2 regions of the Streptomyces sp. NPDC043685 genome follow, and region 1 is predicted to be linked to the other one. Evidence: riboswitches for the same ligand, from Rfam matches in the RefSeq annotation. Region 1 holds a riboswitch; the other holds the start of a gene.
What was found. A riboswitch is a leader RNA that binds a small molecule or an ion and turns the genes downstream of it on or off. The one in region 1 is predicted to bind S-adenosylmethionine.
Positions count from the first base shown of each region.

Region 1 (4,753 bases):
CACTAGAGTGAAGGCCGCCCCTGCTCCGGCCCCCGAGGGAGAGAACCAGCCGTGATCACCGCGATCGTCCTCATCAAGACCAGCGTGGACCGGATCCCCGAGATCGCCGAGTCGATCGCGGCGCTGGACAGCGTCAGCGAGGTCTTCTCCGTCACGGGCACCTACGACCTGATCGCGATGGTCCGGGTCAAGGAGCACGAGGACCTGGCGGAGGTCATCCCGGGCCGGATCAGCAAGATCAGCGGGGTGGAGGGGACGGACACGCACGTGGCGTTCCGCACGTACTCCCAGCACGACCTGGAAGCGGCGTTCTCGATCGGCCTGGACAACTGAGAGGCCGCCCTGCCGCGGTTGATCGTCCAGGGCGGCCGTCTGCCGGCTCAGGCGGAGGTGTCCGGCACGCAGCGGCCGTCCTCGGTGCGGTAGGTCCACTTCGCCCCGTCCGCCACCAGCTCCCTGACCGCCCGCACGAACCGCTCCACGTGCTCGTCCGGCGTGCCCGCGCCGAAGCTGACCCGGATGGCGTTCAGCGACTTCTCCCCGGGCGCGGCCTCCGGCGACCCGCACTCCCCCTGCGACTGCGGGTCGCCGCCGAGCAGCGTGCGCACCAGCGGGTGGGCGCAGAACAGCCCGTCGCGCACGCCGATGCCGTACTCCGCGGACAGGGCGGCGGCGAAGTGGGAGCTGTTCCAGCCCTCGACGACGAAGGAGAGCACCCCGACCCGCGGCGCGTCGTCCCCGAAGAGGGACAGGAACCGCACCTGGGGCACGTCGGCGAGACCCTCCCGGACCGCGCGGACCAGGTGCTGCTCACGGGCCACCAGGGTGTCGAAGCCGGCCTCGGTCAGCGCCTTGCAGGCCGAGGCGAGGGCGTAGGCGCCGATGACGTTGGGCGAACCGGCCTCGTGGCGGGCGGCGCTGTCGTGCCACTCCACGTCCACTCCCCCGTCCTCGCGCCGGGTGACCTTGCGGCTGGCGCCGCCGCCCGCGAGGTACGGCTCGGCCGTGCGCAGCCAGTCGGACCGCCCGGCCAGCACGCCCGAGCCGAAGGGCGCGTACAGCTTGTGCCCGGAGAAGGCGACCCAGTCGACGTCCAGGCCGGCGACGGACACCGGGTGGTGGGGGGCCAGCTGGGCGGCGTCCAGCACGATCCGCGCACCGTGGGCGTGCGCGGCCGCGGCGAGTTCCCGCACCGGCCACAGCTCGCCGGTGACGTTGGAGGCGCCGGTGACGCAGACCAGGGCCGGCCCGTGGGGGTCCCGGCCAGCCAGGGCGCGTTCCAGGCTCTCGACGGCCGCACCGGGGCTGCGCGGCGCGTCGAGGAAGGTGACGCGGGCGTCGCGCCAGGGCAGCAGGGAGGCGTGGTGCTCGGTCTCGAAGACGAAGACCTGGCAGTCGGCGGGGAGCGCGGCGGCGAGGAGGTTGAGCGAGTCGGTGGTGGAGCGGGTGAAGACCACCTGGTCGTCTTCCCGGCAGTCCAGGAACTCCGCGACGGTCCGGCGGGCGTTCTCGAACAGGTCGGTCGACAGCTGCGAGAGGTACCCCGCGCCGCGGTGCACGCTGCCGTAGTACGGCGCGTAGGCGGCGACGTCGTCCCAGACCCGCTGGAGCGCCGGGGCGCTGGCGGCGTAGTCGAGGGCGGCGTAGGTGACCTCGCCGCCGGTCACGAGCGGCACGGTGACGTCCCGGCCCAGAACGGGCAGCGGGGCACAGACGGACGGGGCGGCGGCAACGGTGGAGACGGACATGGGTGAACTCCCGTGAAGGCAGGTGGAATCCGCCCGCGAGCCGGTACGGCTACCAGCGGGGGATGAAGGAAAGAGGGATGCGGAGGCGGGGCTCTGCGGCCCTATCGCATTCGCTGATTCACGGGAGAACTCCTCGACGACCAGGACCCCTGGTCCCACACTTCTCAAAAGCGTGCGAGGGGTCCGCGCTTGCCGCAGACCTCGCTGCCTGCGGCCTGGTCTTCACCCGGGGCACCCCGCCACGGACGGAGGGTTGCCGGACAGTCGGCCGGGGCCTCATGACTGTCACTCATGACCTGCTCAGGAACGTACGCGAAGAGATCGGCGTCCCGCAACCCGAGTCCGGATCGCGGGACGCCGTACGGAAATCCGCTACTTGTTGCTCGCGGCCACCCAGCGCTCCAGGGTGCGCTTCGCCGCGCCCGAGTCGATCGACTCGGCCGCCTTCACCATCCCGGCGCGGATCTGCTCGGCCAGCGGGGCCTGTGTGGGCTCCAGGGCCACCAGCGCCGCCGCCGAGTTCAGCACCACCGCGTCCCGCACCGGCCCGGTCTCCCCGTCCAGCAGCCGCCGCGCGACCTCCGCGTTGTAGGAGGCGTCCGCGCCGCGCAGGGCCTCCACGGGGACCAGGTCGAGGCCCACGTCACGCGGGTCGAAGGCCTCCTCGGTCACCTTGCCCCCGCGCACGATCCACACCCGGGACGTGGCCGTGGTGGTGAGCTCGTCGAGGCCGTCGTCACCCCGGAAGACCAGGGACGAGTTGCCGCGCTCGGCGAAGACGCCCGCGACGATCGGCGCCATGCGGGGATCCGCCACACCGACGGCCTGGGCGCGGACCCGGGCCGGGTTGGTCAGCGGGCCGAGGGCGTTGAACACCGTGCGGATGCCCAACTGGCCGCGTGCCGCGCCCGCGTGCCGCAGCGCCGGGTGGAACTTCACCGCGAAGCAGAACGTGATGCCGGCCTCCTCGGCGACCTCCGCGACCCGGTGCAGCGGCAGTTCCAGGTTGACCCCGAGCTTCTCCAGCACGTCGGAGGCCCCGGACGCCGAGGACGCGGCCCGGTTGCCGTGCTTGACGACCTTCGCGCCGGTGCCCGCGACGACGATCGAGGACATCGTGGAGATGTTGACCGTCTTCGCGCCGTCACCGCCGGTGCCGACGATGTCGACCGTCGCCCCGGGCACCTCGATCACGTTGGCGTGCTCGTACATCGTGCGGACCAGGCCGTTGATCTCCTCGACGGTCTCGCCCTTGGCGCGCAGGGCGACGACGAACCCGGCGATCTGCGCCTCGGTCGCCTCGCCGCGCATGATCCGGTCCATCGCCCAGGCGGTGTCGTCCGCGCTCAGGTGCCTGCCGTCCAGCAGGCCGTTCAGCAGCAGGGGCCAGGAGCGGCCCGCCGCGGTGTCGCCTCCAGCGGGGGTCACAGCGCTCATAAGCCGCTCCAGGGTCAGGCGTCCCGCACTGCGGGACGAGAGTCTCAACGGGTCCACCCTATCCAGGCCCGGGCACGCGAAGGGCCCCGTCCGAACACCGGACGGGGCCCTTCAGTGGCGTGGCGAAGCAGTGATCAGTGGTGGCCGTGGCCGCTCGTGATCTCCCGGTACTCCTCGACGGTGGGCTTCGGGATCTGAGCGCCCTCGCCGTAGTAGGCGTCGCTGAGCTTGGCGCGCAGCTTCTCGGAGCCCTTCACCTTGCGCTCGACACCGTTCTCGTCGACCGTCGGGCCGATCTCGGCCGGCTTGTACTGCTCGTGCGCGGTGAGCGTGTACATCTGCTCCTGGCTGAGCGGCTCGTGCACCTCGATGAACTCACCGTGCGGCAGGCGCTTGATGATGCCCGACTCGCGGCCGTGCAGCACCTTCTCCTTGTCCCGGCGCTGGAGGCCGAGGCAGATCCGCTTGGTGACGACGAAGGCGATGACCGGTCCGAGGAAGAAGCCGATCCGGACGAACCAGGTGACCGCGTTGATCGACAGGTGGAAGTGCGTGGCGACGATGTCGTTGCCACCGCCGATCAGCATGATGATGTAGCCGGTGACCCACGCGACACCGACGGCGGTACGCGTCGGGGCGTTGCGCGGGCGGTCCAGGATGTGGTGCTCGCGCTTGTCCCCGGTGACCCACGACTCGATGAACGGGTACAGGGCGATGATCGCGAGGAACAGGCCGAAGAGGACCAGCGGGATGAACACGCCCAGGACGAGCGTGTGGCCCCAGAGGTTGATCTCCCAGCCCGGCATGGCGCGGACCAGACCCTCGGCGAAGCCCATGTACCAGTCGGGCTGGGCACCGGTCGACACCTGGTCGGGACGGTAGGGGCCCAGGACCCAGATCGGGTTCACGGTCGCGATGCCGGCGATGGCCGCGATGACACCGAAGACCAGGAAGAAGAAGCCTCCGGCCTTGGCCATGTAGACCGGCAGCAGCGGCATGCCGACGACGTTCTTGTTGGTCCGTCCGGGACCCGCGAACTGGGTGTGCTTGTGGTAGAAGACCAGGATCAGGTGGCCGACCACGAGCCCGAGCATGATGCCCGGCAGCAGCAGGATGTGGATCGAGTAGAACCGGGCGACGAAGTCGGTGCCCGGGAACTCCCCGCCGAACAGGAACATCGAGATGTACGTGCCCACGATCGGCACGGACAGGATCGCGCCCTGCGTGAAGCGGACACCGGTGCCGGAGAGCAGGTCGTCCGGGAGCGAGTAGCCGGTGAAACCGGTGAACATGCCCAGGACGAACAGCAGGAAGCCGAACAGCCAGTTGATCTCGCGCGGCTTGCGGAACGCGCCGGTGAAGAAGACGCGCATCATGTGCACGAACATGCCGGCGAGGAAGATGATCGCCGCCCAGTGGTGGATCTGCCGGATGAGCAGACCGCCGCGGACGTCGAAGCTGATGTCCAGCGTGGAGGCGAAGGCCTCCGACATCAGCTGCCCCTGGAGCGGGACGTAACTGCCGTGGTACTCCACCTCGTTCATCGACGGGTGGAAGAACAGCGTCAG
Region 1 is NZ_JBWKCH010000008.1:449,638-454,390, forward strand. Features, by position in the region: gene AC0665_RS27475 (rhomboid family intramembrane serine protease) at 1-55, shown strand, start outside; gene AC0665_RS27480 (Lrp/AsnC ligand binding domain-containing protein) at 52-333, shown strand; gene AC0665_RS27485 (aminotransferase class V-fold PLP-dependent enzyme) at 381-1,748, opposite strand; SAM riboswitch class IV at 1,929-2,045, opposite strand; gene trpD (anthranilate phosphoribosyltransferase) at 2,121-3,185, opposite strand; gene qcrB (cytochrome bc1 complex cytochrome b subunit) at 3,320-4,753, opposite strand, start outside.

Region 2 (4,753 bases), on a different contig from region 1:
GGCGACCAGGTTCATGCCGTCGCGGATGGGGTTGACGAGGGCCACGTCCGCCAAGCGGTAGGCGGCCAGCGAGCGGGCGAAGTCGTCCTTGACGTGCAGCACGACCGGGGTCCAGCCCGGCGTCCCGTACTCGGCGTTGATCTCGTCGGCCAGCCGCCGCACCTCGGCCGTGTAGTTCCGGTACACCGCGAGGTCCTGCCGCGAGGGGTAGGCGAAGGCCACGTGCGCGACGCGCTCGCGCCACTCGGGGTGGTCCGCCAGCAGCTGCCGGTACGCCAGCAGCCCGCGCACGATGTTCTTCGACAGCTCGGTGCGGTCGACCCGGACGATGGTGCGGCGGCCCTCGCCGATCTCCCGGCGCAGCGCGGCCATCCGCTCCTCGACGTCCGGTTCGTGGGATCGGGCGCGCAGGAAATCGGCGTCGGCGCCCAGCCCGTGCACCCCGACCCGGGTGCCGCCGAGCCCGCCCGCGAACCGCTCGGCACACGCGGTGAACGCCTGCGCCCAGCGCTCGGTGAGGAAGCCCAGCCGGTCCGCGCCCAGCATGCCGCGCAGCACCTGCCCGGCCACGTCGTCCGGCAGCATCCGGAAGTATTCCGGCGGCGCCCACGGCGTGTGCGAGAAGTGCCCGATGCGCAGGTCCGGCCGCAGCTCGCGGAGCATGCCCGGCACCAGCGTCAGGTGGTAGTCCTGCACCACGACCGCCGCGCCCCGCGCCGCCTCCTCGGCCAGCGCCTCGGCGAAGGCCCGGTTGTACGTCTCGTAGGACGCCCACTGCCGCCGGAACTCCGCGTCGAAGACCGGCTCCAGGGGCGTCTGGTAGAGCATGTGGTGCACGAACCACAGGACCGAGTTGGCGATGCCGTTGTACGCGTCGGCGTGCACGTCGGCCGGGATGTCCAGCATCCGCACGCCGTCCTCTCCGACCCCGCGCCGCACCGCCTCGCGGTCGCCGTCGGACAACGCCGAGCACACCCACAGCGCGTCCGCGTCCGAGCCGATCGCGGAGAGCCCGGAGACCAGTCCGCCGCCGCCCCGTTTGGCGTCCAGCGAGCCGTCCTCACCCACCGTGTACGAGACGGGACCCCGGTTGGAGGCCACCAGCACCTGCGCAGCACCGTACGTTGAAGCCATAGACCTCAACCTAGCCCGGCCCGGAAACGCTCAAACGTACGGATCTTCCGGGCCCGGCCGAAAACGGCCCGGTCAGGCCGCCCTGCGCGCCCGGTACTCGGCGATCTCCGCCATGGGCGGACGCTCCTCGGTGTCCACGGAGTAGGTGCGCGGCGCGAAGCCGTCCCGGCTCCGCTCGAACTGCGTCAGGGACGGCCGGATCAGATGCCCGCGGGCCAGTCGCAGCTGGGCCGTGCGGTAGATCGCGGCGGCCATCCGGCCCAGCGCCTGCCCGTCCTGGTGCCGGTGCTTGCGCACCCCCACGTCCACCTGGGCGAGGGCGTCCAGGCCCGCCAGGTGCAGGGCGTCGACCAGCATGCCCAGCTCCACGCCGTAGCCGACGGGGAAGGGCAGCTGCTCCAGCAGGGAGCGGCGGGCCGCGTACTCGCCGCCGAGCGGCTGCACGAAGCCGGCCAGCTGCGGCCAGTGCATGTTGAGCAGCGGGCGCGCCATCAGCTCGGTGACCCGGCCGCCCTGCCCGGAGGCGCCGTCCAGCGGACGGTCGTACATGGCCTTCACCAGGGCCACGTCCGGCTCCGTGAGCAGCGGTCCGACGATCCCGGAGACGAAGTCGGACGAGAAGTCCCTCAGGTCCGCGTCGACGAAACAGACCACGTCCCCCCGGGTGACCAGCAGCGAGCGCCACAGCACCTCGCCCTTGCCGGGGACGGCGGGCAGGCGCGGGAGTATCGCGTCCCGGTGCACCACCCGCGCGCCCGCGGCGGCGGCCACCTCGGACGTGCGGTCGGTGGAGCCCGAGTCGACGACCACCAGTTCGTCGACGAGCGGGACCTGCCGCATCAGGTCGTGGCGGATGACGGCGACGATGTCACCGACGGTCGCCTCCTCGTTGAGCGCGGGCAGCACCACGCTGACCGTCTGGCCCGTGCGCTGCTTGGCGGCCAGGATCTGGTGGAGCGGACGATCGTTCGCGGACCAGGAACGGGTGCTCAGCCAGCGCTCGACTTCTTCCAGCACCGTGGCGGCTCCTCTGCGTGCTCTCGGCGGGACGGACAATGATCCATCTCGCGGTTCGGACGGCTATCTCAACTGTCCTGGTCGTCGGTTACAGTCTTGAACAACGCGGATGACCATCGCATGTCCGGGGTCACCCGCCGCCTACAACCACATACAGCTCATCCAGAGGGGCAGAGGGAAACGGCCCGATGAAGCCCCGGCAACCCTCCAGTCGGTACTCGTAGGTCACTGTCGACCGCGTCGCGAGGCTCCCGGCTAGGGAAGGTGCCAAATCCGTCTCACGGCGAAACGCGTCGTGAGGAAGATGAGGAAGGGCCTCGCCTCACATGGCTGTGCAGACTGTTGCAAGCACCACTGACTCCACCGTAGACCTCGGTCCCGCCGCCGCGCTGAGCTGCCGCGAGTGCGGTCACCGCGTGCCCCTCGGCCCGGTCTTCGCCTGCGAGGAGTGTTTCGGCCCGCTGGAGATCGCCTACGACTTCTCGGCCTACGACACCGAAGAGCTCCGCAAGCGCATCGAAGCGGGTCCCGCGAACATCTGGCGCTACGCCCCGCTGCTGCCGGTCCCGGCCGACGTGGCGGACAAGCCGAACATCAACCCGGGCTGGACCAAGCTCGTCAAGGCCGACAACCTCGCCCGCGCGCTGGGCGTCGACGCCGGCAAGCTCTTCGTCAAGGACGACTCCGGCAACCCGACGCACTCCTTCAAGGACCGGGTCGTAGCCCAGGCCCTGGAGGCCGCCCGCGCCTTCGGCTTCACCACCCTCTCCTGCTCCTCGACGGGCAACCTCGCCGGTGCGGTGGGCGCCGCCGCGGCCCGCGCCGGCTTCCGCTCCTGCGTGTTCATCCCGCACGACCTGGAGCAGGGCAAGGTCGTCATGGCGGCGGTCTACGGCGGCGAGCTCGTCGGCATCGAGGGCAATTACGACGACGTGAACCGCTTCTGCTCCGAGCTGATCGGCGACCCGGCCGGCGAGGGCTGGGGCTTCGTCAACGTCAACCTCCGGCCGTACTACGCCGAGGGCTCCAAGACGCTGGCGTACGAGATCTGCGAGCAGCTCGGCTGGCGGCTGCCGGACCAGCTCGTGGTGCCGATCGCCTCCGGCTCGCAGCTGACGAAGATCGACAAGGGGCTCCAGGAGCTGATCAAGCTCGGTCTGGTCGAGGACAAGCCGTACAAGATCTTCGGCGCGCAGGCGCTCGGCTGTTCGCCGGTGTCCACGGCGTTCAAGGCCGGGCACGACGTGGTGCGCCCGCAGAAGCCGGACACCATCGCCAAGTCCCTGGCCATCGGCAACCCGGCGGACGGGCCCTACGTGCTGGACATCGCGCGGCGGACCGGTGGTGCGGTGGAGGACGTGGACGACGAGCAGGTCGTCGAGGCGATCAAGCTGCTCGCGCGGACCGAGGGGATCTTCGCGGAGACCGCCGGTGGTGTGACGGTGGGTGTCGCCAAGAAGCTGATCGAGAGCGGGCTGCTGGATCCGTCGAAGACGACGGTGGTGCTCAACACCGGGGACGGTCTCAAGACGCTGGACGCGGTGGCGGGGACGGGGCTGACCGCGACCATTCGTCCCAGCCTGGAGTCGTTCCGGGAAGCGGGCCTCGTCTGACCGTCGTTCGCTGCGGGCCGGTGGGGGCCGGTCGCGCAGTTCCCCGCGCCCCCGAGGGCGCGCCCCAGCCGTAGCTCACAAAGAACCGGAGGACATGTCCGATGAGCGTCACCGTTCGGATCCCCACCATCCTGCGTACCTACACCGGCGGTCAGGCCGAGGTGTCCGCCGACGGCGGGACCCTCGGCGAGGTCATCGCCGATCTGGAGAAGAACCACACCGGGATCGCCGCCCGCGTGCTGGACGACCAGGGCAAGCTGCGCCGGTTCGTCAACGTCTACGTGAACGACGACGACGTGCGGTTCGAGCAGGGGCTGGAGACGGCCACGCCCGACGGTGCCGGAGTGTCGATCATTCCCGCCGTCGCCGGCGGCTGAACCGGTCGGACGGCCCGATTATTACCTTCGGTAACGGCCGTCACCGAGAGTTCATCGAATTGCCCCTTCCGTGAGAGAAGCGGAAGGGGCAATTCTGTGTGGTTGAGCGGGGTACAGTTGGGGAACACGATCCCGGTCCCTTGATCGGAACCCTGAATTCCTGCCGCGAGCCCGACAAGATGTAGCCAAAGTGTGCGCGTCTTTCGCGGCTTTTGTTCTTTTTGTGTGGCCCGACTTGACCCGAATTCAGGCGAATTCTCCCTACATTCCGGACCCTGCGCGTCCAGAATTCTCGTCCGATTGACCTGTTGCAGAGGGCAGTTGGACAGATACATTCGGCCGCGGTCGACGCGTTCCGGCGCACGCCCCCAACCGTGGGGGGTGAGGTCTGACCCGGATCCGCGAAGTGTGGATCTGTGCAAGGGCCAGTAATAGGGGAGTTAGGCATGGCTCAGGGCACCGTCAAGTGGTTCAACGCGGAGAAGGGGTACGGCTTCATCGCGGTCGACGGTGGTGCGGATGTTTTCGTCCACTACAGCGCGATTCAGATGGACGGCTACCGCACCCTTGAAGAGGGCCAGCGGGTCGAGTTCGAGATCTCGCAGGGCCAGA
Region 2 is NZ_JBWKCH010000009.1:153,969-158,721, forward strand. Features, by position in the region: gene AC0665_RS28390 (alpha,alpha-trehalose-phosphate synthase (UDP-forming)) at 1-1,134, opposite strand, end outside; gene AC0665_RS28395 (glucosyl-3-phosphoglycerate synthase) at 1,207-2,151, opposite strand; SAM riboswitch class I at 2,307-2,462, shown strand; gene thrC (threonine synthase) at 2,478-3,764, shown strand; gene AC0665_RS28405 (MoaD/ThiS family protein) at 3,866-4,141, shown strand; gene AC0665_RS28410 (cold-shock protein) at 4,588-4,753, shown strand, end outside.
Region 2: linked by a shared signal. The riboswitch ahead of thrC (threonine synthase) and the one ahead of AC0665_RS27485 (aminotransferase class V-fold PLP-dependent enzyme) in region 1 are both predicted to bind S-adenosylmethionine.